3 regions of the Stenotrophomonas sp. C-A genome follow, and region 3 is predicted to be linked to each of the others. Evidence: predicted binding sites of a transcription regulator. Region 3 holds the regulator's gene; each other region holds the start of a gene.

Region 1 (5,646 bases), 2.3 Mb from region 3:
CTGCGCGGCACCCGCCGTGGCGACATCAACAAGCGCGTGCGCTCGGTGCTGGAGCGGATGGGCCTGGGCCATCGCGAGAAGGCGCTGCCCTCGCAGCTGTCGGCCGGCGAGCAGCAGCGCGTCGGCATCGCCCGCGCCATCGTCGGCGAACCCAAGCTGCTGGTGGCCGATGAGCCGACCGGCAACCTCGACCCGACCCTGGCGGCGGAGATCATGGCCCTGTTCGCCGAGCTGCCCGCGCGCGGCACCAGCGTGCTGGTGGTCAGCCACGACCTGCCGCTGCTGCGCCGCATGCGCAAGCGCGTGCTGATCCTTGACCACGGCCGGCTGGTGGATGACATCTCGCCGCAGGACCTGGCGGAGTAATCGATGGCGAAGAACGAAAACAGCGAAGCCGCCGCCCCCTCGCGCGTGGGCGTCTGGTTCCAGCACCACGTGCACAGCGTGGTGTTCAGCCTGGGCCGCGCCTGCCGCAAGCCGTGGGCGACCCTGCTGACGGTGATGGTCATGGCGCTGGCACTGGCCCTGCCGCTTGGCCTGTCGATCGCGCTGGACAACCTCAAGCAGTTCGCCGGCAGCGTGCAGCAGTCGCGCGACATCAACGTGTTCCTGAAGGGCAACGTCGATGGTCCCGGCGCGCTGCGCCTGGCCGGCCAGCTGCGCGACCGCGACGACGTGGCCGAAGTGAACGTGCGCACGCCCGAGCAGGGCCTGCAGGAACTGCGCGATGCCGGCCTCGGTGAGGCGATCGACGCACTCAACGATAATCCGCTGCCCTCGCTGCTGGTGATCACCCCGGGCCAGGGCAAGGACGACGCACGCCTGGCGCGCGCGCTGGAAAGCCTGCCCGAGGCCGACCTGGTGCAGCACGACGCACTGTGGCGCCAGCGCCTGGATGCCTGGCTGGCGTTCGGCGCACGGCTGGTGCAGGTGCTGTCGGTACTGCTCGGCGTGGGCGCCGCGCTGGTGGTCGGCAACACCGTGCGCCTGGATATCCAGGCGCGTCGCGAAGAGATCGGCGTGCTGCAGCTGCTCGGCGCCAGTGATGGCTTCATTCGCCGCCCGTTCCTGTACCTGGGCGCGTGGTATGGCCTGGGTGCCGGCGCGGTGGCGCTGGCCCTGATTGCTGCGGCCGGCGCCGCCCTGCGCGTGCCGCTGGCCGAACTCTCGCGCAGCTACGGCAGCCCGTTCGTGCTGCATGGCCTGGATCTGCTGCATGGCGGCCTGGTCCTGCTCGGCACGCTGCTGCTGGGCTGGCTGGGGGCATGGCTGGTGACCGGCCACTTCCTCCGCCAGACCCGCCCGACCGACACCTGAGACCGGCATGCAACCGCAAGTGTTGAAGCACCTTGAAGGGCCCGCGACGCGGGTGATGGTGGTCGATGGCTCGAAGCTGGTGCGAAAGCTGATCGCCGACGTCCTGCAGCGTGACCTGCCGGGCGTGGAGGTGATCGGCTGCGACAGCATCGAGGAGGCGCAGCTGGCGCTGGCGCAGGGCCCGGTGGATCTGGTGACCACCTCGCTGACCCTGCGTGATGGTGACGGCCTGGCACTGGCGCGGATGGTGCGCGAAGCCGCTGGCCAGGCCTACGTGCCGGTGATCGTGGTCTCCGGCGATGCCCAGCAGCATCTGGAGCAGCGCCGCTTCACCGAGTACGTCACCGACTATTTCGACAAGGCGCTGGGCCACGAGGCACTGGCCACCTTCGTCCGTGGCTATGTGCAGCCGCAGACCATTCCCGGCGCCACCATCCTCTATATCGAGGACAGCCGCGTGGTGGCCGAGGCCACCAAGCGCATGCTGGAACGCCAGCAGTTGAACGTGCTGCACGTGGTCAGCGCCGAAGAGGCGTTCACCCTGCTTACCGCCGAGTCGCTGGGCCGCAGCCGCCACCGTATCGACCTGGTGCTGACCGATGTCACCCTGAAGGGCGAGCTGAGCGGCCGCGACGTGGTGCAGCGCGTGCGCGTGGACTTCGGTTACGGCAAGCGCCGCCTGCCGGTGCTGGTGATGACCGGCGATGGCAATCCGCACAACCAGACCGGGCTGCTGCAGTCCGGCGCCAACGACCTGGTGCTCAAGCCGATCGAAGAACGGCTGCTGGTCACCAAGGTACTGTTCCAGCTGCGGCTGGCCCGATTGAACGATGGACCCCTGATTCGATGATGGATGAAGTAGCCGGCACCCCGACGATCCAGCTGGAACCGAGTTGGAAGCAGCATGTCGGCGATTACCTGCTGCAGCCGCAGATGCGCGAGCTTTCCAGCTTCCTGCGCCAGCGCAAGGCCGCTGGTGCGGCAGTGTTCCCGCCTGGCCCGCAGATCTTTGCTGCGTTCGACGCCACGCCGTTCGAGCAGGTAAAGGTGGTCATCCTCGGTCAGGACCCGTACCACGGCCGAGGCCAGGCCCATGGCCTGAGCTTCTCGGTGCAGCCGGGCGTACCGGTGCCGCCGTCGCTGCTGAACATCTACAAGGAGATCGAGAGCGATCTCGGCCTCCCGCGCCCTGACCATGGCTGCCTGATTCCGTGGGCGCAGCGTGGCGTGCTGCTGCTCAACGCGGTGCTGACGGTGGAAGAGGGCAAGGCCGGTGCGCACCAGGGCCGTGGCTGGGAAGGCTTCACCGATCACGTGGTGGACGTGCTCAACCGCGAACGCGAAGGCCTGGTGTTCATGCTCTGGGGCGCCTATGCGCAGCAGAAGGGCAAGGTGATCGACACCCGACGCCATCGCGTGCTGAAGTCGCCGCACCCGTCGCCGCTGTCGGCCCACCGAGGCTTCCTCGGCTGCCGGCATTTCTCGATGGCCAACGAGTACCTGCAGCGCCGCGGGCAGGCCCCGATCGACTGGTCGCTTCCACCACGTTCGGCGCTCTGAGCACGGGCGCCCGGCCCGGGCTGAACGTCGGGCAACGTTTCCGGCCCTGAATGGGCCTTCGGGATGGCCTGTTCAGCTCCGCTTGACCCGATTCGGCCGGTTTCCGGTGGGTAATTGCTTGAATTCCAAGGGATTGTGAATCCCGAAAAGCGTGCTCGCCACTGTCATCAAATCGCGCTACGGTAGGGCTCTGTTTGGGACCAGTGTTGCATCAATAGGATGCTGGAACTTTTTCCTCCTTTAGCAGTCCAAATCCCGGACTGCTAAGATGGGTGCCTATGAGCCAGAACACCTCTACTGCCCTTGTGGCAAACAATCTCCCGATTCCCAGTGCGCTCGGTTCGCTGGACGCCTACATCGGTGCCGTGCACCAGATCCCGGTGCTGTCGGTCGATGACGAACAGGACCTGGCCCGTCGCTTCCGCGACGGCAACGATCTGGACGCCGCCCGCGAGCTGGTGCATTCGCACCTGCGCTTCGTGGTGCACGTGGCCCGCGGCTACAACGGCTACGGCCTTGCCCTGGGCGACCTGATCCAGGAAGGCAACATCGGCCTGATGAAGGCGGTCAAGCGCTTCGACCCCGAAATGGGCGTGCGCCTGGTGTCCTTCGCCGTGCACTGGATCCGTGCCGAGATGCACGAGTTCATCCTGAAGAACTGGCGCATCGTCAAGGTCGCTACCACCAAGGCGCAGCGCAAGCTGTTCTTCAACCTGCGCAAGTCGAAGACGCGCCTGGGCTGGATGAACGCGGCTGAAGTCAGCGCAGTGGCCAAGGACCTGAACGTGTCCGAGCGTGAGGTCATGGAAATGGAATCGCGCCTGTCCGGTCGCGATATCGGTTTCGATGCGCCCACCGACGAGGACAACGAACATGCGCCGCCGTCGCCGGCCGCGTTCCTGGTTGCCAACGACGAAGATCCGTCGATGGCCTATGAGCGTGCCGACAGCGAAGACAACCAGATGCAGCTGCTGCGCGAAGGCCTGGCCGAGCTGGATGCCCGTTCGCGCGACATCATCCGCCGCCGCTGGCTGGATGCCGACAGCAAGGTGACGCTGCAGGAGCTGGCCGACGAGTACGGCGTGTCGGCCGAGCGTATCCGCCAGGTGGAAGCGAACGCGCTGAAGAAGATGAAGGCGCTGTTCACCGCGTAAGGCATAGATCTTTGGTTCGGTTCCTGTTTCCGGCCCCCGTTCTGATGAAAAGCCCCGGCGTTGGTCGGGGCTTTTCGTTTGACCGGCATGGCTGTTGGTAATGCGGGCCGCTGATCGGCTGCTTCAGTAGTACCAGCCCATGGCGGGCAGTCATGCGCTTCCGGTAGCCGTTCAATCCCTCGAGAGGTTTATAGCCAAGGGCCTGGTCCAATTCAGAATGGTCCCTCTGGCCTCAGTCCTGGAGTTGGACTCCGATGACTGCCTTCCTGTGCTATGAATGCCAAGCCTTGCTTCAAGGCTCTTTCATGGATTGGAATGATGCGCAGGTTCGGGGGAACTGCAGGCGGTGTGTCGACCCGCCTCGGGGGATTTGAAGATCGAACTCGCAAGCTGGGTGCCATAGGCGTCTGGCTGTGCTGCGTGCTGCTAATGGGCCTTGGCCTGTCACCATCCGCAATCGCCCAGACAACGATCACATACATTCACACTGATGCCCTCGGCTCGGTTGTGGCGGAAAGCGATGCCAACGGCAACGTCATCAAGCGATATGACTACGAGCCCTACGGGGCCGTGGTAGGCGGTCAGGTCACGGATGGACCTGGGTACGCCGGACATGTGAGCGACTCGGCTACAGGGCTGAGCTACATGCAACAGCGCTACATGGATCCACAATTGGGCGTGTTTCTGTCGGTAGACCCAGTCACCGCTCACCAAATGCCAGTTGAGCAGTTCAATCGGTATCGGTACGCGAACGGGAATCCGTACAGGTTCGTCGATGCGGATGGAAGGCAGGCCGCAGAGCGATTCGTTGAGCAGCATCGGAGAGATATTGCTGCCGGAAATGGCGCCGTATACGAGCCGATGAGACCGGCCGCAATCGCCGTTACAGCGGCAATGGCTGCCCCAGTGCTGATCGAAGCTGGCATGGTTGCGATGGCCAATCCAAGTGTCGTATCGGCAGCTACCAGTATCGCTGCTGATATCGCAGGAGTTACAGGTGCCGGTGGAGCAGGTGTTGCGGCATCCAAAGCTCTGAGTGCAGAAGGTCGGGCACTTTTGAATTCCCGGCCTGTTGGAAGTGCACTGAAAGCGGACGCTGGGCACAATTCAGCGACCTTTATGCGAGAGACCGCTGCAGAAGCAGGTGTTCATACTCCATTGACAGGAGGCGACGGCGTGGTTCGCACTCTGACTCAGCTACCCGGTGAACTCAATGGAAAGGCTGGTCGGTTTGAATACATAGTCGACAAGGCTGGCGACTTGACCCATCAAAGATTTGTGGAAGGTGGCAGCATGAACGGAATACCAAACAAGAAGTGAGTGTCTACATGAGAACGTATGACTGTATTCAACCCTATGGGCCCTGGAGTCAGGCCGAGGTGGCGTGGGCACTGGGGCGCCATCTGATTGACTTTGAGGTTGCGAAGCACTGCGCGTCGGAGCAGAAGGGACTGGAAGAGAAGTTCAATCTGAACTCCTTGATTGAAAGACTTGAAGGGGCTTTTCCCGATGAGCGTAATAGCGTAGCTGCGCAGTTGGCGGCATTCGACAAGAACTCAAACGAGGATGAGATTTTCAGAAGATGGCTGGTTGCATTTCTCGCGGACGCTTACGC
Region 2 (5,646 bases), 2.3 Mb from region 3:
CCGGGATCGACAGCTTCACCCGGCGGGTCATCGGCGGGTAGCAGATGCCATCGGTCTGGCAGCCCTGGAAGGTCACCACCAGTGTGCTGTCGACCGCATCGGCGACGGAGCGGCGCAGCGGCAGCGGCACTTCCACCTGGTTGAAGTAGACCGAGACATCGCCGAAATGCTCGTCGCGATGCGATTGTGCAGCCGGCCAGCGCAGCTTGTCGGCCAGCACGCCGGTGCTGCCTTCCAGCTTCAGCGAGGTGCGGTCGCGATACAGGTAGTAGCCCGGCGCCGGGCTGAAGCGCAGCAGCAGGGTGTTGCCGTCACTGGCGATGGCGTCGAAGCCGAACGCCTGCTCCGAAGGAAGCGGCAGCGCCTGGCTGTTGCTGGCGGCACCCGGCAGGCGCAGGCCGCCGCTGTTGCCGGCACCGGCCAGCGGGTTGTTGAACGGGCTGGCGGCGCCGGTACGCGTGGCCGGCGCCGCGGCCTGTGCGCCGCTACCGGGCAGGGTGACCTGCACCACGCGCTTCTGCGGCGGGTAGCACACACCGGCATCGGCGCAGCCCTGGTAACGCACTTCCAGGCTGATGGTGCCGGCGGCGTCGGTCGGCGTGCCAGGCAGGGTGGCCTGCAGGCGCTCGCGATAGGTTTCGACTTCGCCGAAGAAATCGTCGTGGTGCTTGTCGCCCTTGGGCATCTGCAGCGCGCCGGCATTGAAGGCCGGATCGGCCTTGACGCTGGTGCGGTGGCGATACAGGTAGTAGCCGGGTGCGATCTTGAACTGCAGTTGCACCTGGCCGCGCTCGGGGGCGGTGGCGGTCAGCGCGAACGCCTGGTCCACCGGCAGCAGGTCCTTCTCATCCAGCGCGAACGCTGGCAGCGAGAGCCACAACAGGGCGCACAGGGCGGCGCCACGCGCAAACAGAGTCTTCAATCAGTGTCCTCCCGGGTCTGTGCCCGGATCCAGTCCAGATACGCCGGCAGGCCGGCCCGGGTTTCGACCGCGATGCACTCCGGGAGTTCATACGGATGCAGTTCGACGATCCGGGCAATCGCGTCATCGACGCGGCTTGCGGTGGTCTTCACCAGCAGTTGCAGCTCGGCGTCGGTGGTCACCTCGCCCTGCCAGCGGTAGGTCGACTGTGCGCCATCGAGGCGGGTCACGCACGCGGCCAGGCGCTCGCCGACCAGCGCGTGCGCGATGCGCTCGGCACTGGCCCGGTCCGGGCAGGTGGTCAACAGCAGCAGGACGGGATCGACGGTCGACATGACCGTCGAGTATAGGGCCGCCGCCGGGTCAGAGCCCGGCGGCGGCGATGGACCGCTGCGTTGCGCGGTCAGTTGGCCAGCTGGCAGGTGGCCGGCTTGGCCGAGGTGAACAGGGCCGGGGTCGCCCACTCGGGGTGATCGATGAACGGGTTGCGGTTGCCCTGGAAGCTGTAGACCACGTCATTGCGTGCACGTTCGGCATCATCCGGTGGGTCGGACAGGTGCCAGTCGATCAGCGTGGACAGCAGCCCCATGTAGGCCGGCGAACTGCTGGTCTTGACGATCTTGCTGCGGTCGTCGGTCAGTTCCAGGTCCGGTTCGGACTGGCCGGTGGCCGCATCCTTGCCCCCTTCATAGCGGATGGCCATGTACATCACCGCACGTGCCATGTCGCCCTTGCGATGGCCCCACACCTCGAAGGTGCCGGTGTTGCCGTCCGGCGTGCGTACCCAGTTGGAGTTGCCCGGGTAACCGCCGCTGCCGCCGCCCTGGCCGTTGTTGGCCTCGGTGGCGCGCTCGCCGCAGTTGGCGTCGCACTTGGCGAACGGCTTGTTGCCACGGTCGGCGTTCCACTGTGCATCGGTCAGGTACAGCATGTGGGTGTCGGTGTACGGCGCGTACGGCAGGCCCTTGTCACCGGTGGTGCTGGCAAAGCCCAGCGAGTTCGGCCAGGTGTGTTCGCGGTTGTACTTCAGGCCACTGCCGCTGCCGGCGCGATCGGTCACCTTGGCGTAGCTGCGGTTGCGATACGCGTCGAGGATGCGGTTCGGGTTGTTCGGGTCCTCGTCGGCGATCTCCAGGATGGTCCAGGTGCTGGTGCCCGAGCCGCTGTACGGGTAGGCGGTGTGGCCCTTGATGGTGGCGTGCAGCGAGCAGCGCAGCTGGCTCGGGCTGGAGGTGTTCACCTTGGAGTAGTAGCCGGCCGGCACGCCCGGGTTGCCCGGGTCTGGATTGCCGCCGGTGCTGGCCACGGTGAACGCGATGCGGCTGTCGGCCGCCGGATGCGCGCCCTGCAGGTCGGTGATGCGCGCGGCGCGGATATCGAAGCGGCAGGCCTCACCGGCCACCAGCGCGGTGTTGGTGGATAGCTTCACGCTGCGGCCGCTGGCCGGGAACGTGAGCGGCACGCTGCCGGAGGTACCGCAGCTCAGCGCGAAGGCGCCGCTGGCCAGGTTCACCGTCTCGCTGAACACCACTTCCAGATCGGCCGCGGCCGGGAAGGTGCTGCTGCCCTGTGCCGGAGTGGTGGTGGACACCGACGGCGGCGTGTTCGGGCCCGGGGTGCCGCCGCCGCTGAAGGTCTGGCCGTTGTTGCAGCTGCCGAAGGTCTGCCTGGCCGACTCGGCCCAGGTGAAGTGGGCGTACTGGCTGCCGCTGCCGGTCAGCTGCAGCGAGGTGCCCGGCGCTGTGCTGTTGGTCTCGGCCACCGGAATGTTCTGGCTGGTCATGCCGGCGGCAGGGCCACCGGAGGCGGTGATGGCGCCCTCGTAGCTGAGGAACTGGACCACCTTGCCGCTGGCATCGACCAGGGCGATGCCGTCGTTCGGGCCGTTCTGGAGGCCGTTGGTCGGGTAGCTGACCACGGCCAGGGTGGCGCTGCCGCAACCGGCGGCGGTGCCGGCCGGAACCGGGTTGTTGGCGTAAACCGTGGCGGCAGAAGGGTTGCTGCCGTTGTAGAGGTAGAGGCGGTAGCCGGACAGATCCTCACCGGCGGTGGCTACGACCTCGATCGCTTCGCCGACGTCACCGGCGGCGGTGCTGTCGTCGTAGTGCAGTTCGTTGATGAAGACCTCGGCCTGGGCCGGCGCGGCGGCCAGCGCCAGCAGGCAGGCGGCGGCAAGCGGGGACAGCAATCGCATCGACAACTCCTTGTGATTGGGAATGCGCGGCCGAGCCTAAGGCCGATCCAGTGACACTTTGTCGTAAATGAACGTCAGATATCTGACAGTGGGACATTGGTCACCAAATGTCACCCGTTCCCCCCTTGGCTTGCCGCGTTGCATCCCTATACAGGCGTCCACGCAGGGAAGGAGGTTTCCGGGTCCGGAGAAAAATTTCGGGATCGGCCCTTGAAAGGCCTGTGGAGGTCTCCATCTCTGTCGTGCTCCCGACTTGTCGGGCTTTTTCACGCGCGTTGCTGGCACTCGCCTGGTGTGACTGCTAACATCGCCGGACTTTTTCAGACCAATCAATAACTTAAGAGGTCTCTCATGAGCATCAAGCCGCTGCACGACCGCGTTGTGGTCAAGCCGATCGAAGCCGACGAAATCTCCGCCGGTGGCATCGTCATCCCCGACTCGGCCAAGGAAAAGTCCACCAAGGGTGAAGTTGTGGCCGTCGGCCCGGGCAAGCCGCTGGACAACGGCAACGTGCGCGCGCCGTCGCTGAAGGTTGGCGACAAGGTCATCTACGGCCAGTACGCCGGCAGCTCGTACAAGAGCGAAGGCGTCGAGTACAAGGTCCTGCGCGAAGACGACGTGCTCGCCGTCATCGGCTGAGCCTCGGCGCGACCTGCTTCATCCCCTGATTCCAAACACCCAGCCGCCGGGCATGGCCCGGCGCTACCAATGAGGTAACTGCAATGGCTGCCAAGGATATTCGTTTCGGTGAAGACGCCCGTTCGCGCATGGTGCGCGGCGTCAACGTTCTCGCCAATGCCGTCAAGGCCACCCTGGGCCCGAAGGGCCGCAACGTCGTGCTGGAAAAGAGCTTCGGCGCGCCGACCATCACCAAGGACGGCGTCTCCGTCGCCAAGGAAATCGAACTGGCTGACAAGTTCGAGAACATGGGCGCGCAGATGGTGAAGGAAGTCGCTTCCCGCACCAACGACGACGCCGGCGACGGCACCACCACCGCCACCGTGCTGGCCCAGGCCCTGATCCGCGAAGGCGCCAAGGCTGTGGCCGCCGGCATGAACCCGATGGACCTCAAGCGTGGTATCGACAAGGCCGTCGTGGCCGCCGTTGCCGAACTGAAGACCATCTCCAAGCCGACCGCCGACGACAAGGCGATTGCCCAGGTCGGTACCATCTCGGCCAACTCGGACGAGTCGATCGGCCAGATCATCGCCGACGCGATGAAGGAAGTCGGCAAGGAAGGCGTGATCACCGTTGAAGAAGGCTCGGGCCTGGACAACGAGCTGGACGTGGTCAAGGGCATGCAGTTCGACCGCGGCTACCTGTCCCCGTACTTCATCAACAACCAGCAGTCGCAGACCGCTGACCTGGATGACCCGTTCATCCTGCTGCACGACAAGAAGATCTCCAACGTCCGTGACCTGCTGCCGGTGCTGGAAGGCGTCGCGAAGGCCGGCAAGCCGCTGCTGATCGTGGCCGAAGAAGTCGAAGGCGAAGCGCTGGCCACCCTGGTGGTCAACACCATCCGTGGCATCGTCAAGGTCGTGGCCGTCAAGGCTCCGGGCTTCGGCGACCGTCGCAAGGCGATGCTGGAAGACATGGCCGTGCTGACCGGCGGCACCGTGATCTCCGAAGAAGTTGGCCTGTCGCTGGAAAAGGCCACCATCAAGGACCTGGGCCGCGCCAAGAAGGTGCAGGTTTCCAAGGAAAACACCACCATCATCGATGGCGTGGGTGACAAGGCTGCCGTCGATGCACGCGTCGGCCAGATCAAGACCCAGATCCAGGACACCTCCTCCGATTACGATCGCGAGAAGCTGCAGGAACGCGTGGCCAAGCTGGCCGGCGGCGTTGCCGTGATCAAGGTCGGCGCTTCGACCGAAATCGAAATGAAGGAAAAGAAGGATCGCGTCGACGACGCCCTGCACGCGACCCGTGCAGCCGTTGAAGAAGGCGTGGTCCCGGGCGGCGGCGTTGCCCTGGTCCGTGCGGTCACCGCACTGGCCGGCCTGAAGGGTGCCAACGAAGACCAGAACCACGGCATCCAGATCGCCCTGCGCGCGATGGAAGCCCCGCTGCGCGAAATCGTTGCCAACGCCGGTGAAGAACCGTCGGTCATCATCAACAAGGTCAAGGAAGGCACCGGCAGCTTCGGCTACAACGCCGCCACCGGCGAGTTCGGCGACATGCTGCAGTTCGGCATCCTGGACCCGACCAAGGTGACCCGCTCGGCCCTGCAGAACGCTGCCTCGATCGCTGGCCTGATGATCACCACCGAAGCCATGGTTGCCGAAGCTCCGAAGAAGGACGAGCCGGCCATGGGTGGCGCCGGTGGCATGGGCGGCATGGGTGGCATGGGCGGCATGGACTTCTAAGTCCCCGCTTTCACCCCGTAATGAAAAACCCCGCCGGAAGGCGGGGTTTTTTTGTGGCCGGTCGGAATCAAAATGGATCCACGCCACGCGTGGATGCCGCTGCCAGGTGTAAGTCTACCCGCGGCCCTCGCGCCGCTGCAGCCACAGGTGGGCCGCCA
Region 3 (5,646 bases):
TGGAGCGGCCGTTGGGGTGATATGCGCCGCGCCGGTGCGCGTAGCCGAGCGTGGGCTCGGCTCTACATGTCGGTTCCGTTTTTTTTGGGGGGGGCGGCTGTAGAGCCGAGCCTATGCTCGGCTCAATGTGCCAGCAGCTTGCGCGCAGCGGCGCGCGCTTCCTTGCTCACTTCCACGCCGCCGAGCATGCGTGCCAGCTCTTCCTCGCGCGCCTTGCTGTCCAGTTTTTCCACTGCGCTCTGGGTCATGCCTTCCACCGGCGCCTTGCTGACCCGGTAATGGGCATGGCCCTTGGAAGCGACCTGCGGCAGGTGGGTCACGCACAGCACCTGGCGCTTCTCGCCGAGGGCGCGCAGCTTCTGGCCGACAATGTCGGCCACGGCGCCACCGATGCCGGAGTCGACCTCGTCGAACACCATGGTCGGCACCGCATCCAGGTCCAGCGCGGCCACTTCGATAGCGAGCGAGATACGCGACAGTTCACCGCCCGAGGCGACCTTGCGCAAGGCGCGCGGCGGTTGGCCGGCGTTGGCGGCGACCAGGAACTCCACGCGTTCGGCGCCCTGCGGGTCCGGCTTGCCGGCGTCCTGCGGTTCCAGCTCGATCAGGAACTGGCCGCCGCCCATGCCCAGCTCGGCGATGATGCCGGTGGTGGTGGCCGACAGTTCGGCAGCAGCGCTGCGACGGCTGGCGGTCAGCACTTCAGCCTGCACACGCCAGGCGGCGGCGGCCTTGTCGATCTCGCCGGCCAGGCGCTGCAGGCGTTCGTCGGCGCCGCGCAGCTGCTCCACTTCGGCGTGCATGCGCTCGCGCTGCGCGCCCAGCTCGTCCATTGGCACGCGGTGCTTGCGGGCCAGGTCGTGCAGGCGGCCGAGACGGCGCTCGTTCTCTTCGAACTGCTCCGGGTCGGCATCGAGGTCGTCGTGCACCCGGTCCAGCAGCGACAGGGCTTCATGCAGCTGGATCGAGGCGTTCTCGATCAGGCCGTCCACCTCGCCCAGGCGCGGGTCGTGTTCGATCAGGCGCGACAGCTCGTGGCGCACCTGCTGCAGCAGGTCCAGCGCGGAGCTCCCGTCATCGCCGTTGAGCTGGTTGCTGGCGGCCTGGCAGGCGCTCAGCAGGGCGCTGGCGTGGGCCTGGCGGCGATGGCTGGCACCGAGCGCCACGATCGACTCCGGCTCCAGGTCTTCGCGGTCCAGTTCGCGCAGCTGGTGCTCCAGGAAGCCGATCCGGTCACTCACGTCGCCCTGTTGCGACAGCGCCAGCGATTCATCGACCAGTGCCTGCCATGCGGCCGCGGCGCGGCGCACCTGGCGGCGCTCGTTCTCGTTGCCGGCATAGGCATCCAGCAGGGCCAGCTGTGACGGGCGCGTCAGCAGGGCCTGCTGTTCGTGCTGGCCGTGGATCTCCACCAGCAACGAGGCCAGGTCGCCCAGCTGGGCCAGGGTCACCGGGCGGCCATTGATCCACGCCCGCGAACCGCCGTCGGCACGGATCACGCGGCGCAGCTGGCATTGTTCTTCGTCGTCCAGCTCGTTGTCGGCCAGCCACTGGCGCGCGGCCTGCAGCTGGTCCAGCGCGAACTCGGCCGAAAGCTCGGCGCGCGCGGCGCCGTGGCGGACCACGCCGCTGTCGGCGCGCAGGCCGGACAGGAAGCCCAGCGCGTCGACCATCAGCGACTTGCCGGCGCCGGTCTCGCCTGAAACCACGGTCATGCCTGGCCCGAACTCCAGTTCGGTGGCGCGGACGACGGCAAAATCCTTGATCGAAAGATGTCTGAGCATGGGTAAGGGGGTATCAGCAGCCGCGCAACGCTAGCACGTGGGCGAGGGAGGTCCAATGACTTGCCAAGGTGATGCGCCGCCATTATCTAGTGTCCGTGTCTCACAGGTTGATTCCATGCACGGTTCTCCCGACCAGCTTGCCCCGCGTGCGCGCCATCTGCTGCGCACGCTGATCGCGCGTTACATCCAGGACGGTGAGCCGGTCGGCTCGCAGACGCTGGCGCGCGTGGCCGGCCTTGAGGTCAGCCCGGCCACCATCCGCAACATCCTCGGCGACCTGGAGGACCTGGGGCTGCTGGCCTCGCCGCACACCTCGGCCGGGCGCGTCCCGACCGCACACGGCTACCGGGTGTTCGTCGACAGCCTGCTGCAGATGCAGCCGCCGGGTGAGGGTGAGCTGGCCCGGTTGCGCCAGGAACTGGCCGGCGGTGGCAGCACCCAGGCCCTGCTCGGCAGCGCCTCGGAGCTGCTGTCGGCCATGAGCCACTTCGTCGGCGTGGTCAGCGCGCCGCGGCGCGAGCAGTTCGCCTTCCGCCAGATCGATTTCGTGGCGCTGGACGGGCGCCGGGTGCTGGCGATCCTGGTGTTTGCCGACAACGAGGTGCAGAACCGGGTCATCGAGACCCGCCAGGAGTTTGCGCCGGGCCAGCTGGAGCAGGTGGCCAACTACCTCAATGCGCATTTCGCCGGCCTGCCGATGGCCGAGATCCGCACCCGCCTGCTGCTGGAACTGCGCGACGCCCGGTCCGAGCTGGAGCAGCTGCTGGCGTACAGCATCGAGCTGGCCGAGCAGGCCCTGCAGCCGGCGGCCGACGACATGCTGGTGGCTGGCCAGACCCGCCTGATGGGGGTGCAGGACCTGTCCGACCTGGAGCGCCTGCGTGAACTGTTCGAGCTGTTCTCCAGCAAGCGCGAGATCCTGCAGCTGCTGGAGCGGACCATCCAGGCGCCGGGCGTGCGCATCTTCATCGGCGAGGAGACCGGGATGATGCCGCTGCAGGGCGTCTCGCTGGTCACCGCCCCGTACACCGCCAACGGCCAGGTGCTGGGCGTGCTGGGCGTGATCGGCCCCAAGCGGATGGCCTACGACCGCATGATCCCGCTGGTGCAGGCCACCGCCGATGTGCTCGGCGCGGCCTTTTCACCCGCCGGGCGCACTCCCGGAACATCCGACGCTTGAAACGCAGCATCCCGCCCACACTAGGGTGGGTGGAGGCGGAGAGTGACCGCCAGGGACCCAGACATGAACCACGAACAGCCAGATATCGAATCCCAGCAGAGTGCCGCTGATGCGGCTGCCGCCGCCGGCGTCAACGACGAAGTGGAGCGCCTGCGCGCCGAGGTCGAGCAGATCAAGGCCGATGCGCTGCGTGAGCGCGCCGACCTGGAGAACCAGCGCAAGCGCGTGGCCCGTGACATCGAGCAGGCCCGCAAGTTCGCCAACGAGAAGCTGCTCGGCGAGCTGCTGCCGGTGTTCGACAGCCTGGATGCCGGCCTGAAGGCCGCCGGCGACGACCCGCACCCGCTGCGCGAAGGCCTGGAGCTGACCTACAAGCAGCTGCTGAAGGTGGCCGCCGACAACGGTCTGGTCCTGCTGGACCCGACCGGCCAGCCGTTCAACCCGGAACACCACCAGGCCATCAGCCAGGTGCCGGCCCCGGGCGCCGCCCCGGGCAGCGTGGTGACCGTGTTCCAGAAGGGCTACCTGCTCAACGAGCGCCTGCTGCGGCCGGCGCTGGTGGTGGTGGCCGCCGATTGATTGACCGGGCCGGGTGATGCCCGGCCCCGGTCGTGCCAGGCCATGCCTGGCAAGGTTTTCCAGGCGCTGAACACAGCGTTCGGGAGATGGCTTGAATGTTCCACGAGCCTCCCCCACATCGTATTCATCCACCGGCCGAGCGGCCGGACTGACCCCAACAAGCATCCTCAGGAGTCTCCCCCATGGGCAAGATCATTGGTATCGACCTCGGCACCACCAACTCGTGCGTGGCGATCATGGACGGCGGCAAGGCCCGCGTCATCGAGAATTCGGAAGGCGATCGCACCACCCCGTCGATCGTCGCCTACACCAAGGACGGCGAAGTCCTGGTCGGCGCCTCGGCCAAGCGCCAGGCCGTGACCAACCCGAAGAACACCTTCTACGCGGTGAAGCGCCTGATCGGCCGCAAGTTCACCGACGCCGAAGTGCAGAAGGACATCGCCCACGTCCCGTACGGCATCCTCGCCCATGACAATGGCGATGCCTGGGTGTCGACCAGCGACGGCAAGAAGATGGCCCCGCAGGAAATCTCGGCCAAGGTGCTGGAAAAGATGAAGAAGACCGCCGAGGACTTCCTCGGTGAGAAGGTCACCGAAGCGGTCATCACCGTGCCGGCCTACTTCAACGACAGCCAGCGCCAGGCGACCAAGGACGCCGGCCGCATTGCCGGTCTGGACGTCAAGCGCATCATCAACGAGCCGACCGCGGCCGCGCTGGCCTATGGCCTGGACAAGGGCGACAACAAGGATCGCAAGATCGTGGTGTACGACCTGGGCGGCGGCACCTTCGACGTCTCGGTGATCGAGATCGCCAACGTCGACGGCGAAAAGCAGTTCGAAGTGCTGGCCACCAACGGCGACACCTTCCTGGGCGGCGAAGACTTCGACAACCGCGTCATCGAGTACCTGGTTGAAGAGTTCAACAAGGACCAGGGCATCGACCTGCGCAAGGATCCGCTGGCCCTGCAGCGCCTGAAGGATGCTGCCGAGCGCGCCAAGATCGAGCTGTCCAGCGCCCAGCAGACCGAAGTGAACCTGCCGTACGTCACCGCTGACGCCTCGGGTCCGAAGCACCTGAACATCAAGCTGACCCGCGCCAAGCTGGAAGCGCTGGTGGAAGACCTGATCAAGAAGTCGATCGAGCCGTGCCGCGTCGCCCTGAACGATGCCGGCCTGCGTTCGAGCGACATCAGCGAAGTGATCCTGGTCGGTGGCCAGACCCGCATGCCGAAGGTGCAGCAGGCGGTGACCGAGTTCTTCGGCAAGGAACCGCGCAAGGACGTCAACCCGGACGAAGCCGTGGCACTGGGTGCTGCGATCCAGGGCGGCGTGCTGGGTGGCGACGTCAAGGACGTGCTGCTGCTGGACGTGACCCCGCTGTCGCTGGGCATCGAGACCATGGGCGGCGTGTTCACCAAGATCATCGAGAAGAACACCACCATCCCGACCAAGGCCTCGCAGGTGTTCTCCACCGCCGAGGACAACCAGTCGGCCGTGACCGTGCACGTGCTGCAGGGTGAGCGCGAACAGGCCCGCTTCAACAAGTCGCTGGCCAAGTTCGACCTGTCCGGCATCGAGCCGGCCCCGCGCGGCCTGCCGCAGGTGGAAGTGTCCTTCGACATCGACGCCAACGGCATCCTGCACGTGTCGGCCAAGGACAAGAAGACCAACAAGGAACAGAAGGTCGAGATCAAGGCCGGTTCGGGCCTGTCCGAGGAAGAGATCGCGCGCATGGTCGCTGACGCGGAAGCCAACCGCGAAGAAGACAAGAAGTTCCAGGAACTGGTGCAGGCCCGCAACCAGGCCGACGCCCTGATCCACGGCACCCGCAGCGCCATCACCGAGCACGGCAGCAAGGTCGGCGGCGAAGTGATCGGCAAGGTCGAGGCGGCACTGGCCGACCTGGAAACCGCGATGAAGGGTGACGACAAGGCACAGATCGAAGCCAAGTCGAAGGTGCTGGAAGAAGCCGGTCAGTCGCTGTTCGCTGCCGCTTCGGCCGACCAGGGCGGTGCTGCCCCGGGTGCCGACGCCGGCAATGCAGGCAAGGCGCAGGATGACGTGGTCGACGCCGAGTTCACCGAAGTCAAGGACGACAAGAAGT

What was found. The regulator HrcA, encoded in region 3, represses chaperone genes, less so after heat shock. The targets are predictions, from matches to a motif close to TTNGCACTCNNNNNNNNNGAGTGCNAA.
Region 1: a site for HrcA is predicted at 3,118-3,144, ahead of rpoH (RNA polymerase sigma factor RpoH). Genes of this name have one in related genera too.
Region 2: a site for HrcA is predicted at 3,395-3,421, ahead of ACW5IY_RS19615 (co-chaperone GroES). Genes of this name have one in related genera too.

The regions. Positions count from the first base shown of each region.
Region 1 is NZ_CM132916.1:4,263,042-4,268,687, reverse strand. Features, by position in the region: gene ftsE (cell division ATP-binding protein FtsE) at 1-366, shown strand, start outside; gene ftsX (permease-like cell division protein FtsX) at 370-1,317, shown strand; gene ACW5IY_RS19845 (response regulator) at 1,325-2,167, shown strand; gene ung (uracil-DNA glycosylase) at 2,164-2,877, shown strand; gene rpoH (RNA polymerase sigma factor RpoH) at 3,156-4,031, shown strand; gene ACW5IY_RS19830 (RHS repeat domain-containing protein) at 4,380-5,351, shown strand; gene ACW5IY_RS19825 (DUF2247 family protein) at 5,411-5,646, shown strand, end outside.
Region 2 is NZ_CM132916.1:4,218,123-4,223,768, reverse strand. Features, by position in the region: gene ACW5IY_RS19630 (protein-disulfide reductase DsbD domain-containing protein) at 1-922, opposite strand, end outside; gene cutA (divalent-cation tolerance protein CutA) at 919-1,257, opposite strand; gene ACW5IY_RS19620 (endonuclease) at 1,326-3,116, opposite strand; gene ACW5IY_RS19615 (co-chaperone GroES) at 3,468-3,755, shown strand; gene groL (chaperonin GroEL) at 3,839-5,488, shown strand; gene ACW5IY_RS19605 (hypothetical protein) at 5,603-5,646, opposite strand, start outside.
Region 3 is NZ_CM132916.1:1,918,645-1,924,290, forward strand. Features, by position in the region: gene ACW5IY_RS09200 (LysR family transcriptional regulator) at 1-20, shown strand, start outside; gene recN (DNA repair protein RecN) at 123-1,784, opposite strand; gene hrcA (heat-inducible transcriptional repressor HrcA) at 1,900-2,964, shown strand; gene grpE (nucleotide exchange factor GrpE) at 3,028-3,543, shown strand; gene dnaK (molecular chaperone DnaK) at 3,726-5,646, shown strand, end outside.